2 regions of the Clostridium gelidum genome follow, and region 2 is predicted to be linked to the other one. Evidence: predicted binding sites of a transcription regulator. Region 2 holds the regulator's gene; the other holds the start of a gene.
What was found. The regulator CtsR, encoded in region 2, represses protease genes until heat stress. The targets are predictions, from matches to a motif close to AAGGTCAANNAAGGTCAAAT.

Region 1: the regulator CtsR is predicted to act here: its motif matches at 8,696-8,715, upstream of clpB (ATP-dependent chaperone ClpB).

What each region holds. Positions count from the first base shown of each region.
Region 1 covers NZ_AP024849.1:1,043,326-1,054,110, reverse strand. Annotated here, with positions in the region: gene psyc5s11_RS04920 (tRNA 2-thiocytidine biosynthesis TtcA family protein) at 1-382, opposite strand, end outside; gene psyc5s11_RS04915 (PspC domain-containing protein) at 774-995, shown strand; gene psyc5s11_RS04910 (ECF transporter S component) at 1,168-1,755, shown strand; gene psyc5s11_RS04905 (ABC transporter ATP-binding protein) at 2,134-2,886, shown strand; gene psyc5s11_RS04900 (ABC transporter permease) at 2,883-3,905, shown strand; gene psyc5s11_RS04895 (TetR/AcrR family transcriptional regulator) at 3,928-4,602, shown strand; gene psyc5s11_RS04890 (HlyD family secretion protein) at 4,750-5,901, shown strand; gene clpB (ATP-dependent chaperone ClpB) at 5,994-8,606, opposite strand; gene psyc5s11_RS04880 (CBS domain-containing protein) at 8,912-9,289, shown strand; gene psyc5s11_RS04875 (helix-turn-helix transcriptional regulator) at 9,402-10,667, opposite strand; gene psyc5s11_RS04870 (helix-turn-helix transcriptional regulator) at 10,688-10,785, opposite strand, start outside.
Region 2 covers NZ_AP024849.1:168,254-179,038, forward strand. Annotated here, with positions in the region: gene psyc5s11_RS00795 (zinc-binding metallopeptidase family protein) at 1-977, opposite strand, end outside; gene psyc5s11_RS00800 (sigma factor G inhibitor Gin) at 1,258-1,440, shown strand; gene tmk (dTMP kinase) at 1,555-2,196, shown strand; gene psyc5s11_RS00810 (cyclic-di-AMP receptor) at 2,269-2,601, shown strand; gene psyc5s11_RS00815 (DNA polymerase III subunit delta') at 2,621-3,553, shown strand; gene psyc5s11_RS00820 (PSP1 domain-containing protein) at 3,557-4,462, shown strand; gene psyc5s11_RS00825 (DUF362 domain-containing protein) at 4,803-4,973, shown strand; gene psyc5s11_RS00830 (MBL fold metallo-hydrolase) at 5,069-5,713, opposite strand; gene psyc5s11_RS00835 (CtsR family transcriptional regulator) at 5,889-6,344, shown strand; gene psyc5s11_RS00840 (UvrB/UvrC motif-containing protein) at 6,361-6,951, shown strand; gene psyc5s11_RS00845 (protein arginine kinase) at 6,932-7,945, shown strand; gene psyc5s11_RS00850 (ATP-dependent Clp protease ATP-binding subunit) at 7,971-10,421, shown strand; gene radA (DNA repair protein RadA) at 10,629-10,785, shown strand, end outside.

The DNA.
Region 1 (10,785 bases), 880 kb from region 2:
TTTTATCAACTACATCAAAAATACTAGACTCATATATATGAATTGGAATATTTAGATATTCACAGTTTTCTATTAATAACTTCTTTATATCTGGATGATATCCTGGATCCATAGCTAGAAATACCACTTCAAAATTAACTTGACCATATTTTTGTAATTCCTGAAATAGCTTTGCCATAAGTATGCTATCTTTCCCACCTGATACACCAACAGCAATTTTATCTCCTTCTTCAATTAAATTATAAGCTTTAATTGCTTTAATAAATTTTACCCAGATTTCTTTTCTATAGTCCTTAATAATACTTCTTTCAATATCTTTTAATGGCTTTTTTTCTCCATCTGGCATAATTATTGGGCAACCTTTTCCTGCAATTGTACTCATTACTCTACGTCTCCTATCTTAATGATATTTATATCAGCACTACAAATAGTAATTTCAATTTAATATATCTTTCTTTAAAGATTTTATAATGAACCCATGAGATTTACAAGTATTTTTATTGTTTAGTTTTCATGATAAGTTACTATTACCATTTTACAAAATTAATTTATATGTACATATATTTTTATAAATATTAAAAGTAATTTTTCCTTTAAATATCTAAACTTTACAGAATACATTTTAGATTTTTATTTTAAACTCTTATTATTTTCTTATTTTTATATAAAGAAACGTTAAACCTACTATAATATTTAAAATTCTCATTTATAATTAATATTAATGAGATTCGTAAGCTAATTAACAAATAATAAGAATATGGATGGTGATTATAATGATTGAAAAGAAAATATTATATAAAGATGTTTCAAGAAGAAAAATTTCTGGTGTCCTTGCAGGATTTTCTGATTATATTAATGGTGATGTTACTTTAATTAGAGTACTATTTATATTATTAAGTATAGCCTTTGTCCCAATTCCTATTATTATTTATTTTATATGTGCACTTGTAATGCCTGATAAACAAGATATATTTAATAATCCTAATCAATATTAAATAGAAAAAAATGTTCAACAAAATTTTTCGAAATAATTTTGTTGAACATTTTTTTTTATGTGATAAAATACTATTTGTCGGTATTCCTTTGGAAGCTGAACGGAAATTAATATATTATTATAGATTTTTCCGAATTATATCCACTATTACGGAATAAGAACGGAGGTATTTTATGGAAAGAAATTATATTAAACCAAGATTCTCAGTAAGACAAATGACAATGGTTGGAATGCTTTCTGCAATTTCAATTTTTTTAGGGCTAACAGGCCTCGGATTTATTCCAATTCCACCTGTAAGAGCTACTATAATGCATATTCCGGTCATTATAGGTTCAATTGTTGAAGGTCCCATTGTTGGAACTTTAGTTGGATTAGTCTTTGGATTATTTTCAATGTATCAAAATATCACAGCACCCGGCCCTACATCATTTATTTTTTGGAATCCTATAATAGCATTAGTTCCTAGAATCTTAATTGGACTTGTAGCCTATTATGTGTACATGCTAACTAAGAAAATTATTAAAAATCAAAGTATTAGCATTGCTGTAGCTTCAATATGTGCTACTTTAATTAATACTATAGGTGTTTTAGGTTTAACCTATGTCTTTTATTTAGAAAAATATTCAGCTATTCTTGGAATAAACCCTAACACAGCTGGACTTGCAATTGCAACAATCGGAGTTACAAATGGAATTCCTGAAGCTATAGTAAGTGCTGTAATTTCAGTTCCTGTCATAGTTGCAATTTTTAAAATAAAATAATAATAACTTTATAAAAACGGGGCTATGCCACGTTTTTATTTATAATTAACAGTTATATCCTTGTTGTTATTAATAAGTTCCGTATTGTGATCCACACTCTTTTTTAATGTGCGCGTTTTTTTAGATGTGAGTATTTTTTTGTAGGAGAATAAGTTCTTGGTTGTGCTGACGCACTTTTTTTATAGGTGTATATTTTAATAAATCTTCCAACTTTATTTCTTGAATATTTAATTCAGTTATAATATAATGTGTATAAAATCAAATAAATTTAATTATTAACTTTACTTTAGGAATTTTGTTTTTAATTAAATATTGAAATTATTTTTTTATTTTCATAATGAGTGATTGCTCACTTCATTTTTAGAAAGGAGTAAACTTATGCAAAACATGACTAATAAAATCACTAAAAATTCTCCTTGCATCAAAATAGAACATGTCAATAAATCCTTTGGCAAAAAACAAGTCCTTTTTGATATTTCATTAAATGTATCCTATTCTGAAATTTTAGGATTACTTGGACCATCTGGCTCTGGCAAATCAACTATTGTAAAGATGATTGCTGGAATTGATTTTCCGACCGGCGGAGATTTATATTTGTTAGATGAAAAAATGCCCAAACTTTCAATGCTTGATAAAATAGGTTATATGGCACAATCTGATGCCTTATATGATGAACTTACTGCTGAAGAAAATATAAAATTCTTTTCTTCTATGTACAAGCTTTCAAAGTCTAAACAAAAGCAAAGAATTTCTGAAGTCATGGAACTAGTAAATCTATCTGCTCATTTGAAAAAACAAGTAAAACAATATTCTGGTGGTATGAAACGCCGTTTATCACTTGCAATTGCACTTGTACACGAACCTCCTATATTAATATTAGATGAACCCACTGTTGGAATTGATCCTGTTCTTCGTAAATCCATTTGGGAAGAATTATATAAGTTAAAGAATAATGGCACCACTATTATAATTACTACCCATGTAATGGATGAAGCCGATAAATGTAACACACTTGGAATGATTCGTAATGGTAAATTGATTGCTATAGGCTCTCCTGATGAAATCAAACTTGCTTCCGGTTCAAATACTATTGAAGAAGCCTTTTTGTACTATGGAGGTGAATCAAAATGAGAATTAAAGCAATTATGATTAGAATTTTACTTCAACTTGCTCACGATAAAAGAACTATTGGCTTAATGATTTTAGCTCCAATATTAGTGCTTACATTAATGTCTTTTATCTTTGACGGCTCCAATTATCATCCAAAGATTGGAATAATAAATGCTCCATTAAACTTTGTGAACAAATTAGAAGATAATGATGCCAAAGTAATTAGATATACTGAAAATGACGGATATCTTATACTCAAATCCTCTGAAATTGATGCACTTATTAATTTTGAAGGTGGCATTCCTAAAATAGCACTTGAAGGAAGTGATCCTAGTAAAAATCAAGCTGTTATTAATCTTACACAAAAGGCCCTTTCTCTTTCAGGATTAACTCCAACTGTGAAACCAGATATAACTTATTTATATGGTTATGAAGATATGGCATCCTTTGATAATTTTGGTCCTATACTTATTGGATTTTTTGTATTCTTTTTTGTATTTTTAATAGCTGGAGTAGCGTTTTTAAAAGAACGTACTACTGGAACATTAGAAAGGATCCTTGCTACACCACTTAGAAGATGGGAAATTGTTATTGGTTATCTTCTTGGGTTCGGAGTTTTTACTATAATACAATCTGCTCTTATCGCATGGTTTTCAATTAATATTCTTGATATTATGATGATAGGTTCATTTTATTTAGTACTCTTTATAACTATCCTTACAGCATTAGTTGCTCTTACTATTGGAACCTTTATCTCAGCTTTTGCAAATAATGAACTGCAAGTAATTCAGTTTATACCAATAATTGTTGTACCACAAATATTTTTTTCAGGTCTCTTTGACTTGAGTACTATGCCTCCTTGGCTTCAATCCTTTGGACATTTTATGCCTTTATGGTATTCTGCTGATGCTCTTAGAAATATTATGATACGAGGTAAAGGCTTTAGTGATATTCTATTTGATGCCTTTATTTTAATATTAATATGCATAATCTTTACAATTGCTAATATTTTAGCTTTGAAAAAATATCGAAAAATTTAATCAAAAATACGAGGTGATAAAATTGAAATCAACAAAATCTTTAAAAGATATTATAAACGCAAGCAATATGGATAGTGATATGACTGAGAAACAAATAAATATACTTAGTGCAGCTATAGAACTTTTTTCAGAGAAAGGTTATGAAGCTACAGCTACTAGTGAAATTGCTAAAAAAGCTCAAGTCGCAGAAGGAACTATCTTTAGATATTATAAAACTAAAAAGGAACTTTTATTTGCTATTCCAAAGGCACTATCTAAAGTTTCCTTATTTGAAATTTTCCTCGAAGATTTTAATGAAATTTTAAATGATGAACATGATAATTTTGAGGATTTCTTAAGAAAAATAATCATGAATAGAAAAAAATTTGTCTCTGAAACAGCTCCTATTTTAAAAGTAATAATTCAAGAAGTTCCCTTTCACCCTGAACTTAGAAGTAAAATTTTAAATACAGTTATTTTTCCGTCTACTGAAAATGGTATTTCTATTATTGAAAAATTTAAATTAAAGAACCAAATTGTTGATATGCCAAGTACTACTATTATAAATTTAATAATTACTTCTATCTTTGGTTACCTTTTTGTGCACTATATAGCTTTGCCTGAATTACCAGAAAATGAACAAGATTTAGAGTATTTAATTCAATATATTTTAAACGGAATTGGTCAAAATAGCACTCTAAAAAATACTCCGAGATAAAAAAAGCAGCTATGCACATATAAAAAGAGCAGCTATGATGCAATCCGGAACTTTTCTGCAACCAAGAACTTTTCTCCTCTAAAAATTTTATGTAGCAAAATTGATGAACACTGAATAATTAATGGCGAATGGTTAAGGAGTGATTATATGAAAAAATTATTTATGTGCAGCTTGCTTATTTTGTTTACGACTACTGGCTGCTCTTCAAATTCTAATATACTAACTTTAAAGGGAGATATTCAAAATAACATTATATCAGCAACCTCTACTATTTCTGGAAAAATTACAGAAATGAAAAAGAATCAAGGAGAAGTAGTCAAAAAAGGTGATACTATTGCTATTGTGGATAATACTAATCAAAAATATGTTGTTGATCAAATGCAGGCAGCTTTAAATATAAAGAAGGCTAAACTTGAGGAATTACAAATAGGAACTAGGCCTGAACAAATAGAACAAGCTGAAGCTCAAGTTCGTGCCAGCAAGGCTCAATTAGATCTTTTAACCTCTGGTAATAGAAATGAACAAATAGAAGTAGCTAAAAATGAAGCTTCAATTGCACAAGATGCTGTAAATTCAGCACAATCAACATATGATTATGTAAATACTCAATATAAGAATACAGCTCAACTATATGAAAGTGATGCAGTATCAAAAAGTGTTTTAGATGATGCAAAACTAAAATTAGATACAACAACAACGCAGCTTTCCTCTGCTAAATATAAGTTTGAAAGTGCTAAACAACAATTTCAATTATTAGAAGAAGGCTCAACTTCTCAAGCCATTGATGCTGCTAAAGCAAACTATGATGCTGCAAACGCTCAATTAAGTTTGCTTAAGAATGGCTCTACAAAGCAGGCTATTGCTGTTGCCCAAGCTGATTTAGACCAAGCTACTGCTCAATTAAACCAAGCTCAAAATACTTTAAATAATTGTAATATTACTGCTTTAAATGATGGAACCATAATAAGTAAGAATTTGGAATTGGGGGATGTAGTTAATATTGGAAGCGACATTGCTGATATAGCTATTTCAAATGATGTATATGTTCTCTGCTATATACCAGATGAATACTTAGATAAAATCACCTATAATCAATCATTAAATGTAACAACATTAAATAATGAAACCCAATCAGGTTCTATTAATTATATTGCCTTAAAGCATGAATATACACCAAAAGACAAGCAATCAACTTCTGATAGTAAACATATGGCTACTAAAATTAAAGTTGCTATAGATAGTAAAAATGGTTCATTAAAATCTGGAATGACCGCTGAAGTTCACGTTCCTTTAAAATAATATAAAACCATGCATTTACAAGGAATATTCCCTATAATGCATGGTTTTGTCATATTAAAATTTTTTTTAAGTTCCACAGTCCATTTAATCTTTTATGATTTCATTGGTAATGGAACTGGTGTTATAAGCATTTCATCGTCTACTCCATGAATTCTGACCTTTGAACCATAATTTAATTCACCTTTTATTATCATTCTAGCAAGCTTATTTTCTAATGTATTTTGTATATATCTCTTAAGCGGTCTTGCTCCATAAACTACATCATAACCTTCTCTTGCCATTATTTTCTTAGCTTCATCTGTAACTTCTATTTCTATATTCTTATCTTTCAATCTCTTTCCTACATCTCCTAAGAATATATCAATTATCTTTTTAATTCCAATTTCCGACAATGGTTTGAACATTATAATATCATCAACTCTATTTAAGAATTCTGGTTTAAACCTTGATTTTAATACATTAATCACTTTGTTTTTTATATCATCATCAACATGCTCCTCATTTTTGTTTTCTAACAGATACTCACTTCCAATATTTGAAGTCATAATTATTATTGTATTTTTAAAATCTACTGTCTTGCCCTTATTGTCTGTTAATCTACCATCATCAAGTATTTGAAGAAATATATTAAATACATCTTCATGGGCTTTTTCAATTTCATCAAAAAGAATTACACTATACGGATTTCTTCTTACAGCTTCTGTTAATTGACCACCTTCATCATATCCAACATATCCTGGAGGTGCTCCAACTAATCTTGATACTGAATGTTTTTCCATATATTCTGACATATCAATACGAATAATATTTTCTTCAGAATCAAATAGATTTCTAGCTAATGTCTTAGCTAATTCTGTTTTACCAACTCCTGTAGGGCCTAAAAATATAAATGATCCTATAGGTTTATTAATATCTTTAAGTCCAGCTCTAGCCCTAAGTATTGCATTAGTTACAGCTTCAATTGCTTCTTCTTGACCTATTACTCTCCTTCCCATATCATCTTCTAATCTTAAAAGTTTTTCTCTTTCACCTTCAATTAGATTAGTTACTGGGATTCCTGTCCATTTAGAAAGTATTTCTGATACTTCTGCTTCTGTAACTTCTTCTTTTAATAAAGCACCTTCGTAATTTTCCTTTACTTCAAGTTCCTTTTGTTTAATTTCTTCTTCTAATGCTGGTATTTTACTATATTGAATCTCTGCTACTTTATTGTAATCAAAGTTTCTTTGTGCGATTTCTATTTCTCCTCTTGCTTCATCTAACTCACTTTTTAAAGTTTTTATGGCTGTAATATGTTCTTTTTCTTTTGTATATTTTGCGGTCATTTCATCATTTTTTTCTTTTAATTCAGCAAGTTCTTTTTCAAGATCGCCTAACCTATTTTTTGACCCTTCATCTTTTTCTTTAGACAAAGCTTCTTTTTCTATTTCTAATTTAAAAATCGTTCTTCTTATAACATCAAGTTCTGTTGGAAGTGAATCAATTTCTGATCTTATCATAGCGCCAGCTTCATCAATTAAATCAATTGCTTTATCAGGCAAAAATCTACCTTGAATATATCTATCAGAAAGTTTTGCAGCTGCGACTATAGCCGAATCGTGAATTCTTATTCCATGATGAATTTCAAATCTTTCTTTTAATCCTCTGAGTATTGCTATTGTATCATCAACTGTAGGCTCATCTATGATTACAGGTTGGAATCTTCTCTCTAATGCTTTATCTTTTTCAATATATTGTCTATATTCATCAAAAGTCGTAGCACCAATACAGTGAAGTTCACCTCTAGCAAGTAATGGCTTTATTAAGTTTCCAGCATCCATAGCACCCTCAGCCTTACCTGCTCCAACAATAGTATGAATTTCATCTATAAATAATAGTATTCTTCCTTCACTACTTTGAACTTCTTTTAAAACTGCTTTTAATCTTTCTTCAAATTCACCTCTATATTTAGCTCCAGCAATTAGTGATCCCATATCAAGTGAAAATATAATTTTATCTTTCAATCCTTCTGGAACATCACCTCTAACTATTCTTTCAGCTAAACCTTCAATTATTGCTGTTTTACCAACACCAGGTTCACCTATTAATACTGGATTATTCTTTGTCCTTCTAGAAAGAATCCTTATTGTTCTCCTTATTTCTTCATCTCTACCTATAACAGGATCAAGCTTATGCTTTTTAGCAAGATCAACTAAGTTTGTTCCATACTTAGCTAAAGCGTCATATGTCCCCTCTGGATCTTGAGTTTCAACTCTTTGACTTCCTCTAACCTCCGACAAAACTTTCAAAAAACTATCCTTGGTTACATTATATTGTTTTAATATCTTAGAAACTTGACTATTTTTATCTACTTCCATAATAGCTAACATTAAATGTTCAACACTAACATATGAATCTTCAAATTGCTTTGAAATTTCTTCAGCTTTAATTAATACTTCGTCTACTTTTCTAGTTATATATACATTACCAACACCTTCGCCTAAAACCTTTGGCATTGAATCTAGTTCTTTATTTATTAAATCTTTTATACTCTTTATTGAGATACCCATCTTAGTGAAAATATTTGGTACCAATCCATCATCTTGTTCCACAAGAGCAGAAAAAAGATGCATTAAATCAATTTGTTGATGATTAAATTTAACTGCTGTGACATTTGCATCATTTAATGCTTGTTGTACTCTTAATGTCATTTTATCAATATTCATACTTGTTCCTCCTCACATTTATAGCTCTATTTACTTTTTTATTAAGCTCTTGGTTATGCTTAATGAGTCCTTAATTATATAATAATACATAGGTCAAAGAAAGTCAAAGTGTATTTGACTTTTATATATAATTTTTTATTAATTAATATGTATTTTATAAATTACATATTAATTTCATATATATATAAACTCCTGTTTAAAAACTTGTTGTTTTGTAGTAAAATGTTAGTATAATTATCTATTTGCTTTCCATTTTTAAATTATTATAGATTGAAAATACTAAACTTTTTAAAAGAGGTGATTTTATGAAAATAAATTCTATTATTAAACAAAGTTTTCATACTATTAATGTGAATGATCCAATAGATAAAGCTCTAGATATGATGGATAAATTTGATATTAATGGTATGCCAGTAGTAAATGACAAAGACGCCTTAGTCGGAATGATTGTTAAAGCTGATATATATAGATTTATGATTCACCCTGGTCATTATGTTAGTTGCCCTGTTGAATGGGTTATGTCTAAAGAAGTAATACTTGCTCAATCTGATGAAGATTTATTGGTTGTAGCTAATAGATTACGAAAAAATGATATTATCTCTATGCCTATAGTTGAAAATGATAATATTGTAGGTGTCATAAGTATTGAAGATTTATTAGATTATTTTATCAATATAGATTAAAGACTTTAGGCACAATCAAAACATGAATAAAAAAAATAGAAGGATACTTGTTTTTACTTTTTCAAACAAATATCCTTCTATTTTCATATCTTCTTATTTAGCTTAGTAGTTACTATATTTTCTTATCTACTGCCAATGCTAAATTAAAATACTTTAATGAATCTGTAGCCATTCCAAGGTTATAATAAAGATTTCCCATATCTATATATCTATTTTTTCTTTCATCTCTTGTACCAAATTTAAATAATGAATCTAACGATAAATTCATATATTTTTCTGCTTCAGCATACTTGTCCATTTTTTGAAGAATCATTCCTTTTAGGTAATATGATTTTTCAATTAGCTTTATATTGTCTGTAATAATCGCCATATTTAATGCTTCTTCTGTAATTTTATAAGCTATTTCATATTCTACATTATCAATTAATATTCTAGTACAATAATTTAAGAATTCTACATTTTTTTCTATATTGTCTTGTGGGAATATTTTAATTCCATTTTCTATTTCTGCAATTGCCTTTTCCTTTTCGCCTACCTCAAAATAATATTTTCCATAGTTTCCATGTGATAATGCTAATGAAATAGGATTATGTTTTTGATATTCAAATGCTTTCTTTTTATATTCCTCTGCATAATCTTTCTTCAACTTAATACATACAGTAGCATAAATATGATATATTTTACCTTTACTCTCATCTGTTTTAAGTTTATCAACATATCCTATAATGTCTGATAAAATACTATATGCTTCTTCTGTTTTTCCTAGATTCTGATAACCTAATGCTTCATTATAACCTATTAAGCAATATTCCGCTTTATCAAATTTTTCTTTCTTTTGTTGACACATTTCTCTAAGCTTACTGTAATATGATATAGCCTCTATATATTCTCCATTTTGTGAAAGATATATTGCCATATCTTTGAAATATGTAACTGTATTTTCTTCTGTATTATTTCTTTGAAATAAATCATAGTATTGAGAAACTATCAATTGAATATTTTCCGCCTTATTTTCTTCCACATAATAATAAAATAATATATGTATTAATTTAAATGCTAAATCATAGTATTTATATTTTAGTGCATAACTTAAATTATCTTTCAGCTTACTTTCCGAATCATTATCACATGAAATATTCTTTTTTATCGTTTCTAAATTATTTAATATTTGTTCATAAACATCTTCTATTAAATAATTAAAATCTATTTCAATTTTTTCTGATATATATTTAAGCAACTCCTTATCTGCCTTAATTTTGCCATTTTCTATACAACTCATTTTAGCAATAGAAATTTTATTTTCGCATAGTTGCTTTAATGTAATTCCTTTGAATATTCTAGCCCTTTTTATTTTTTCGCCAGTAGATAGTATTTCCAATTATATCACCCATTTACCTCTTAATTTTTTAATTTTTCTGCCTCATTAAATAATTGTATTCCTTGATTCAAATAGTATGAGGCTTCCTCTTCTTCCTTCTTATCTATAAAGTATTTTC
Region 2 (10,785 bases):
ATAGATATATATGGATGTATACATGGAACTTTATGACTTACATCACCAAGGCTTAGTCCTGCATATATATCTTTTGGAGAGTTAATATTTATTATTCCATTTTCTTTTAAATTATGGCTAAACAATCTATTTAAAGTACGGTTTGTAACTAACTCCCTACTTGGAGACTCATATAAGAAAAATGTATTGGGGATGCCTATTAATTTGGTTACATAATTTGCAATGTTTCTTATTTTATCATAAGCATAGTTAGCAGTTTTTGTATCAGATGCACGAATACAAAGTTTGATTTCAGAATTTGATGGCAATAATAATGTAGTATATCCTCCATTTGAGATAATTGAGTTTATTTCTAAGTTATTAGGGAAACCTTTTTTTATAGAATTTAAAATATTAATAGTTAGCAAAACTGCATCTAGGGAGGTGTAATCTTTTTTATTTAAGAAACTCAATTTACTTTCACTCTCAAATTTAAGTCCTAATGGAATAATTGCTGATGATGAACCACTTTCACAAGTAGAAATATCAGGATGAGCTAGCATTACTACATCTATATCATCAAATACGCCCTGTTTAACCATAGTTCCTTTAGTTCCACCTAAATATTCACCAGGACAACCTATTAATATTACAGATCCTCCAAGGGTATCTATAACATTTCCTAAAGCTAATGCAGCTGCGACAGACATAGTAGCAACCAAGTTATGCCCTGTAATATGGCCTTCATCTTTTATAGCATCATATTCACAAAGGTAACAAATTTTTGGATGACCTACTCCCTTCTTAGCTATAAAAGCATTTTTAATATTTAAAAAGTTTTCTTCAATTTCAAAATTATATTTATATAATAAATCACAAATATATTTAGAAGCATTAAACTCATTATAACTTGCTTCGGGATTCTCATATAAATAAGTACATAAATTTTTAATATCATCACTACAAGTAGATAAAAAAGAAATAATTTTTTGTTTCATAAATTTAATTTATTACTCAAAACTTACAAAAGAAAAATACTAAATTATAGATATATAGTACATGTTTTGTTTGGTTTTACAGTAAGTTCTCCTTTCTTCTTATTATTTTTATTGTTAGAATGTTTATTAATGGAGACGTTTGTTTCATTATTTATTATTGTTACCAAGAATTTAAAAAATATCTATGTAGCAAATAAATTATTCACACTTATTATTTGTATTAAAAGTAGCTTATATGGGAATAATTGTATAAGAATTACAAATATAAGGGGGAAAGTACATGAAAAATTTAAATAAATCATGTTTCATATGTGGAGCAACGGATTGTGATGGTATAATATTGAATGGGGAAAAGATTTGCAAAGCATGTGAAGAGAAAATTGTGAATACAAATATAATCAATCCAGATTATGATATTTATAAAGATCGTATTAAAATAATTTTATTTAATCAACATGTGTAGGCACATTCAAAAAATAGCAAATCAGTATGCTAGTCTATTTTGAGTATTTGACTTGTTATTTGATGTGCCTTGAGGGTGAATTATTTAAACATTCTTAATAGTGAGGTAGTTATTATGAAAAAAGGTTTATTTATAGTTTTTGAAGGCGGAGAAGGCACCGGAAAAACAACGGCAATTGATGAAATATATAATTGGATTATAGAAAATAATTTTAAGTGTATAAAGACCAGAGAACCTGGAGGAATTAATATATCAGAACAAATAAGACAAGTTATCTTGAATAAAGAAAATAAGACTATGGATGGAAGAACGGAAGCTTTGCTTTATGCAGCTGCAAGGAGACAACATCTTGTAGAAAAAGTAATACCAGCATTAGAAGAAGGTTCAATAATTCTTTGTGATAGATTTATAGATTCTTCTCTTGCATATCAAGGTTACGCAAGGAAATTAGGCATTGAAGAAGTTATGAGTATAAATAGATTTGCAATTGGAGAATATATGCCTGATTTATCGATATTGTTTGATCTTGATCCTAAAATTGGGTTAGAAAGAATTAGTAGCAATGAACACAGAGAAATAAATAGATTGGATTTAGAAAAAATAGATTTTCATGAAAGGGTTAGGGCGGGATACAATGTTGTTTATGAAAAAAATAAAGATAGAATCATAAAAATAGATGCAGAAAAATCAAAGGAAAATGTAATTAATCAAATAAAAAATATATTAAAGCCTATAATATGGACAAATATAAAGTAAATGATAAAAAAAGCTTCTATTTGTGGTAAAATAATAGATAGTAAATTATTTTATTTAAGGGTGGGAATTATAATGAAGTTGATAATTGCAATTGTTCAAGATGAGGATTCAACAGAGGTTATAGAGGCTTTAACAGAACAAAATTATAGAGTTACAAAGTTAGCAACAACAGGAGGATTTCTTAAGTCAGGGAATACTACGCTAATGGTGGGTATTGAAGAAGAAAAGGTGCAGTCTGTTATTGATGTAGTTAAGGAAATATGCAAAAAGAGAAAAGAAACATTAGTTACACCAACTATTTTAGGTGGTAGTGAAGGCGGATATATGCAACAATATCCTGTACAGATTAGTGTAGGAGGTGCTACTATATTTGTAATTGATGTAGATCAATTTGTGAAAATATAATATCAAGGAGAGATAGGCATTGAGAAAAATAATTGGGCATAAAAGTATTATTGATAGTATAAATAATAGGAATTTAAATGACTCATTTTCTCATGCCAATTTAATCGTTGGAAATGATGGTATTGGAAAGAGCATAATAGGTAAGTATCTATCAAATCAAATTATAAAAGTAAGAGACAGTGCAGAGAGTGTTGATATTGTAAAATATTATCCGTCTTCTAGTTCTTTTGGCGTTGATGATGTTAGGAATATAATAAATGAGGTTGGTAAAAAACCTTATGAGGGTGACAAAAAGGTCTTGATATTATATAAATGTGATAAATTAACAACGCAGGCTCAAAATGCATTACTTAAAACTATTGAAGAACCTCCCAAAGGAGTATATTTAATATTATTGAGTGACTCTTTAGAAGCAATTTTAGATACTATAAAATCTCGTTGCCAAATATATAAATTAACGCCATTAACAAAAGAAGAGATTTTAATTTATATTAAAGATAAATATATTAATTTAACTTCAGAAGATGAAAAAGCTGCGCTAGCATATAGTGCAGGTATACCAGGAAAAGTCGATAGGTTTATAGATGATAAAAATTTAAAAAACTTAAGAGATATATGTATAGAATTATTTGAAGATATTTTAAATAGGGAACAAGGAATCGTATTAAAATATGGAGAGCTGCTAAAGAATTTAAAAGATGATAAAATTGAGCTGTTGAATATACTTTTATCATATATACGAGATATTATGCTATTTAAAGAGCTTAATAATAGCGAAATTATTGTTAATTTTGATAAAGTAGATAAAATAAAGAATATATCAAGAGGAGTGTCTTATAAAAAGTTAAATAATATGTTAGAATACATAACAGAAGCTAGAATAAATTTAAATAGCAATACAAACTATTCAATGACCATAAGTGTTTTGCTTATGGGATTTGCGGAGGTATAATTAATGATAAATGTTATAGGAGTAAGATTTAAACAGGCCGGAAAAATCTATTATTTTAGCCCAGCAGAATTTCTAATTAAAAAAGGAAACTATGTAATAGTGGAAACTGCTAGAGGTGTAGAATTTGGCGAATGTGTTATAGGAATTAAAGAAATAAAGGAAGAAGAAATAGTATCATCACTAAAAAGTGTTATTCGAATTGCTGATGAAAAGGATATTAATAAGCATAAAGAAAATAAAAATAAAGAAAAAGATGCATTGGATATATGTTTAGAGAAAATCAAAGAACACAAGATAGATATGAAATTAATAGATGTAGAATATACGTTTGATAATCATAAAGTCATATTTTATTTTACAGCAGATGGTAGAGTTGATTTTAGAGAGTTAGTTAAGGATTTAGCTACTATATTCAAGACTAGAATAGAATTAAGACAAATAGGGGTACGGGATGAAGCTAAGATGATTGGCGGACTTGGACCATGTGGAAGAACTATGTGTTGTTCTACTTTTTTAGGAGATTTTGCATCAGTATCTATAAAGATGGCTAAGGAACAAAATCTTTCATTAAATCCAACTAAAATATCTGGAATATGTGGAAGATTAATGTGTTGCTTAAATTATGAGCAAACAACATATGAAGATATAAGAAAGAGGTTGCCTAAAGTAGGGTCTATTGTTAAAACTGAAGAAGGAAATGGAGAAGTTATTGGTAATTCAATAGTTAAAGAAATTGTCAAAGTTAAGATTAGAAGAGGCGATGAAGAAGTTGTTGAAGCATTTAAGATAACAGATATAGAACTTGTTTCAGGAAAATATGAAGATACAATTGACGAAAGTAATATTAGGATAATAGCTGAATCAGAAGAAGATAAAAAACTAATGAAAAATCTTATTAAGGAAAAATAGGAGAATTTCTATAAAATCTGCTATTAAGATTTCTAATATATAATTTCATAAGGATACTACAATAATTAGAGATTTTATTTCTAATTATTCTGGAATAATAGCTAGTGAAATATTATTAACTAGGAAAGAAATAACATTAATATATAATGAACCCTTTTTTATATTGAAAAGATTATTGATTCCATGGGAGATTTAAGATATATAAGAATATAATTCTAACCCATAAAACTTTAGTATGAAAAAATAAGTTAACTAAGTCACAAAATACTTTTAAAACATCAGAATACATGTTAAAATGTAAGAGGTTAATTACTACAATTTATTAGGAGGTGTTCTAAAAATGGCATTTGTTATTAATGATTCATGTGTTAGTTGTGGAGCGTGTGCTGGAGAATGTCCAGTTAACGCTATAACTCAAGGAGATACTCTATTCGTTATTGATGCAGATACTTGTATCGATTGCGGAAGCTGTGCTAGTGTTTGCCCAGTAGGAGCTCCAAACCAAGAGTAATAAAAAGAGAGATCGTCTTAAAGACGGTCTTTTTTTCGTATATAAAAGTATGAAACCTTTTAACAGCTTATGTTAAAAGGTTTCATTGCATTAGATTAATTACAAGGTGGTGTTAATAATATACATTTAGATTTAGAAGTGAAATCTAAATCTGAAGTATCTAATATATTAGAATTAATTTTCTTTATGTTTTTCATAGATATAATGAAATTTTTTAGATCATCCAAATATAAAGATGTTTTATTAGTTTTATATTGCATAGGAATTACATATTTAGGAGATACCAACTTACAAAGATTTGCTGCTTCGAATCCATTTAAAGTAAAGTGTCCACCAATAGGTATAAGTAAAATATCAATATTTTTTAATTTTTCCAAGACTAAGGAACAAGGAATATGACCTAAATCTCCTAAATGACATAGAGAATGCATATCGTCTTTAAATATATAAATAATGTTAGGACCTCTCTTAAGACCATTACATTTATCGTGAAATGAATTAAAGCCTTCTATTTTTAAAAAGTTGATATCAAAGGTTCCAATTTTATTAAGAACTCTAGTTATAGTATTAGATTTATTTAAATATGAATCATAAAAGTGATTATGACTGATAGTTATTAAATCACATTTAGGAAAATTGTTATCATATCCGAGGTTATTGTCAAAGGGATCAATTAAAATCCTTTTACCAATGGATGTTTTTATAAGAAAACAGGAATGTCCATACCAAGTTATTTGCATAAAAAACCTCCAACAATTAAATTAAAATACTATTATATATTATTAACATTTTTAGTTATAAATAATCATAAATTTGTATTGATACTTTAAAAAATAAAAAGATTATAGTATAATAATGTAAAGTCAAAGTAAGTCAAAAACTATTATTTTGATTAAAGTTTAAGTAGGTGATATTATGGCAAGACTTTCAGATATAATAGAAGTTTTTATAAAAGAAATGTTTAATGAAAATAAAGGCAATGTAATATTTATACAAAGAAATGAATTGGCAGATCAATTTAGATGTGCACCATCTCAAATAAATTATGTATTAACAACTAGGTTTACGTACGAAAGAGGATACTTAATTGAAAGCAAAAGAGGTGGAGGAGGACATATAGCCATTAAGCAATTAGAATATGATAGTTCTAATAAAAGAGAAGAATTAATAAATCAAAGTATAGGAGATTCAATGACATATCATAATGCAAATGCTTTACTAAAGGATTTATTAGAGTCTGGAGTTATTCAATTAAGAGAATGTGAAATAATGAAAATAGCAATAAATGATAGAAGTTTAGTTAGAGTAGATAATAAGAATAAAGTAAGAGCTGATATTTTAAAGGCAATGATTATGATAATTTTATCTTAAAGGTGGGGGATATATTATGTTATGTGAAAAATGTAAAAAAAATGAGGCAAAAGTAAATTTAATTACAGTAGTAAATGGAGAAAAACATGAAATTTGGTTATGTGAAAATTGTGCAAAAGATATATCCAGTATTCCATTTTTTAGTTCAATTGCTCAAAGTGCAAACTTTCCATTTCAAGGTATGCTTACAGAAATATTATCTAATGCAGATAGTAATAAAGTTAATATAGATAATAATAAAATAAAAGAAATTGTTTGTTCAAATTGTGGATTAACTTATGACGAATTTAAAAAAACTGGTAAATTAGGATGTTCTGATTGTTATGAAGAATTTAAAGTTGTACTTGATCCTAGAATAAAAAGCTTACAAGCAGGAGTAAAACATGTAGGTAAAATGCCCAAAATGAAAGGAAAAGAATTGATTCGAAGACGAAGACTCAAAGACTTAAAAGAAGAAATGCAAAAGTTAATAGTAACTGAAGAATATGAAAGAGCAGCAATTGCAAGAGATGAGATTAAAAAATTAGAACTTTATATATTAAAGAGCAATGTTAAAGAAAAGGCAAGTATAGGGGAGGAAAATTACGATGGACAGCTTGATTCATAAAGATAGAGAAAAAGGTATAGTATTAAGTAGTAAGATATTATTAGCTAGAAATTTTAGTAATGTACCGTTTCCTAATAAATTAAATTATATAAAAGGTAGAGATAATGGTAAAAAAGTATATAGTGTACTTAAAAATGAATTAATTGATGAACAACTTACATTATATGAGATTTGGAATACAAATGAAGAATTTGGTAAACAATATTTAGAAAAAGATTTAATAACTGAAGAACTTATAAAAAATTCTGATAAAGGGTCATTTATCTTAAATAAAGAAGAAACTCTTAGCATTATGATAAATGAAAAGGATCATGTAAGGCTTCAATATATGAGCGAAGGATTAAATTTAGAAGAAGCATTTCAGAAAGCAACAAGTATTGATGATAAAATAGAAAAAAACTTTGATTATGCATTTGATGAAAATTTAGGGTATCTAACAGCATCACCAGAAAATATTGGAACTGGTATGAAAGCATCAGTAATAATACATTTACCAGCACTAACCATGAGTGAAGAGATTAAAAGCATTTCAAAGAATCTTAGTAAAATTGGGATGAGCATAAAAGGAGTGTATTTAGATGGTACGAATGTTTATGGGAATTTATATAGAATAACGAATAAGATATCATTGGGGTTAACAGAAGAGGATATTATAATCAAATTAAAAGAGGCAGTTTTGAATATAATAGTAGAAGAAAACAAATTTAGAGAAATATTACTTAGCAAGTGTAAAAATGAATTAGATGATAAGGTATATAGAGCCTATGGCATATTAAAATGTGCAATTCTTCTAGATTCTAAGGAAACTATTGAATTGTTGTCAAATGTTAGATTAGGGGCAGAACTTTCACTTATAGACATTGATAAAAATAAGTTGGATAAATTACTTATACTTACAAGCAATTCATCAATTCAAAACTATTTAGGGAGATATTTAGATGAGAAAGAAATTAAGTATGAAAGAGCAAAAATTGTAAAGAAAATATTGAATTGAAGAGAAGATAGGAGGTTTGAAGAATATGGAATATAATAAATTAACAGAAAGGGCACAAGTAGTAATTTTAGAAGCTGAAAATGAATCTGAAAAGTTTAAGCATGGATATGTTGGAACAGAGCATATGTTATTGGGTATTTTAAAAGAGGATGGATATTCAGCTGAATTATTAAAAAAACATGGAGTTGCCAGTGAAAATATTATAACAATGATACAACGGTATCTAGGATATGGTGATACCAAGAAGTCAGATGATAATATATTATTAACACCTAGAACTAAGAGATTAGTTGATGAAAGTTTTGCAGCAGCTAAAAAGTTAAACCATAAATATGTTAGTCCAGAACATATTCTGCTAGCGTTACTTAATCAAGAAGAAGGAATGGCATATACTATTTTAAAGAGCTTAAACCTTAACTTTACTAGTGTAAGTGAAGAATTACTTTTGTTTTTATCAGGAATTTATGAAGATAAGGTTAGTGATGGTAAAACAATAGAAAATAGTAAAAAACAAAGTACTCCTATGCTTGATAAATACGGTAAAGACTTAACAGCCTTATCTAAGGAACAAGGATTAGATCCTGTAATAGGAAGAGATGCAGAGACTCAAAGGTTACTAGAAATTCTTTGCAGAAGAACTAAAAATAATCCATGTTTAATTGGTGAACCTGGAGTTGGTAAAACAGCAGTAGTTGAGGGATTAGCCCAAAGAATAGTTGAAGGAAATATTCCAGAGATACTTAAAAACAAAAGGGTTATTTCTTTAGATTTAACATCTATGGTTGCAGGTGCGAAATATAGAGGGGAATTTGAAGAGAGACTTAAAAAAACCATGGAGGAAATTGTTAAAGATAAAAATATTATTATATTTATTGATGAAATCCATACGATAATTGGAGCTGGTGGAGCAGAAGGTGCTATTGATGCGTCGAATATATTAAAGCCATCTTTAGCTAGAGGCGAAATTCAATGTATTGGAGCAACAACTATTGATGAATATAGAAAATATATTGAGAAAGATTCTGCATTAGAGAGAAGATTTCAACCTATAACAGTAGGAGAGCCTTCAAAAGATGAAACTTTAGCAATTTTAAAAGGTTTAAGAGATAGATACGAAGCACATCATAGAGTTGAAATTACAGATGAGGCATTAGAAGCAGCAGTAAATTTATCAGACAGATATATAACAGATAGATTTATGCCAGATAAAGCCATTGATTTAATAGATGAAGGGGCTGCTAAAGTAAGAATACAGAACTTAACAACACCACCAGATTTAAAAGATTTAGAAGGAAAAATTGAAAATATAGATAAAGAAAAGGAAGAATCTATAAGAGTTCAAGATTTTGAAAGAGCTGCAAATCTAAGAGATAAAGAAAAATCACTTAAGGATCAATTAAAAAATATGAAAGAAAATTGGAATACTCAAAATTCAATTAAGCCGTTGATTGTGGATGCAGAAAAAATAGCTAGTGTAGTATCATCATGGACAAAGATTCCAATAGAAAAATTAACTGAATCAGAAAGTGAAAGATTATTAGATTTAGAAAGCATATTGCATAAAAGAGTTGTTGGACAGAATGAGGCTGTAAAATCTATAGCTAGAGCTGTAAGAAGGGCAAGAGTTGGAATTAAAGATCCTAATAGACCAATTGGAAGTTTTATATTTTTAGGACCAACTGGAGTTGGAAAGACTGAACTTTCGAAGGCTCTTGCAGAAGCAATGTTTGGTGATGAGAATAGTATTATAAGAGTTGATATGTCTGAGTATATGGAAAGTCATTCTGTATCTAAATTGATAGGTTCTCCACCAGGATATGTAGGACATGATGATGGTGGGCAACTTACAGAAGCTGTTAGAAGAAAACCATATTCAATAATTCTTTTAGATGAGATTGAGAAAGCTCACACGGACATATTTAATGTACTGCTTCAGATTATGGAAGATGGAAGACTTACAGATGGCAAGGGAAAGTTAGTTAATTTTAAAAATACAATAATTATAATGACTTCAAATGTTGGGGCTCATCAAATCAAAAAACAAAAGAACATAGGATTTAATAATAATAGTAATAATGATGAAACTGAATATGAAAAGATGAAGGAAAGTATATTAGAAGAATTAAAACAAAAGTTCAAACCAGAATTTTTAAATAGAATTGATGATACAATAGTATTCCATAAACTGGATGATGAAGATTTAGATAAAATAATGGATTTGATGCTTGCATCTATAAGAAAAAGACTTGAGGGTAGAGAAATCTATCTGAGTTTTGAAGATGACAGTAAAAGGTTTTTGTTAAATAAAGGAATTGATCGTGATTATGGAGCAAGACCGCTAAGAAGGCTTATTGTAAAAGAAGTAGAAGATAGATTAAGTGAAGAAATTTTACAAGGAAATATAAAAATTGGAGACAAGGTAAAAGTTAATGAATTAGAAAATAAGCTTGTTTTTAGTAAGTTAGTTAAAGAATAATATTAAAAACATAAAAATTAAGGGGTGAAGTTTCGCCTCTTAATTATTTGCTTAAAGCATTAAGTAAATAATTATGTTGAAAGAATTAATATGTTATAATCAAATTAATATTTTTTTGCAATAGAATTCTATAAATAGATAGGATATATATATTTTGATTAATTAGAGAGATCTTAAATAGTTATTAAAAAATAAAGGGAGACATTTATGAAAAAGAAAACATTATATAGGTGCTCAGGCTGTGGCTTTGAAAGTATAAAGTGGCTTGGAAAATGTCCAACATGCAATAGTTGGAATACATTGGAGGAAGTGGTTGTAGAATTAAAAAGTATGCAAACAAGAGTAAGGCAAGCTTCTAAAAAGC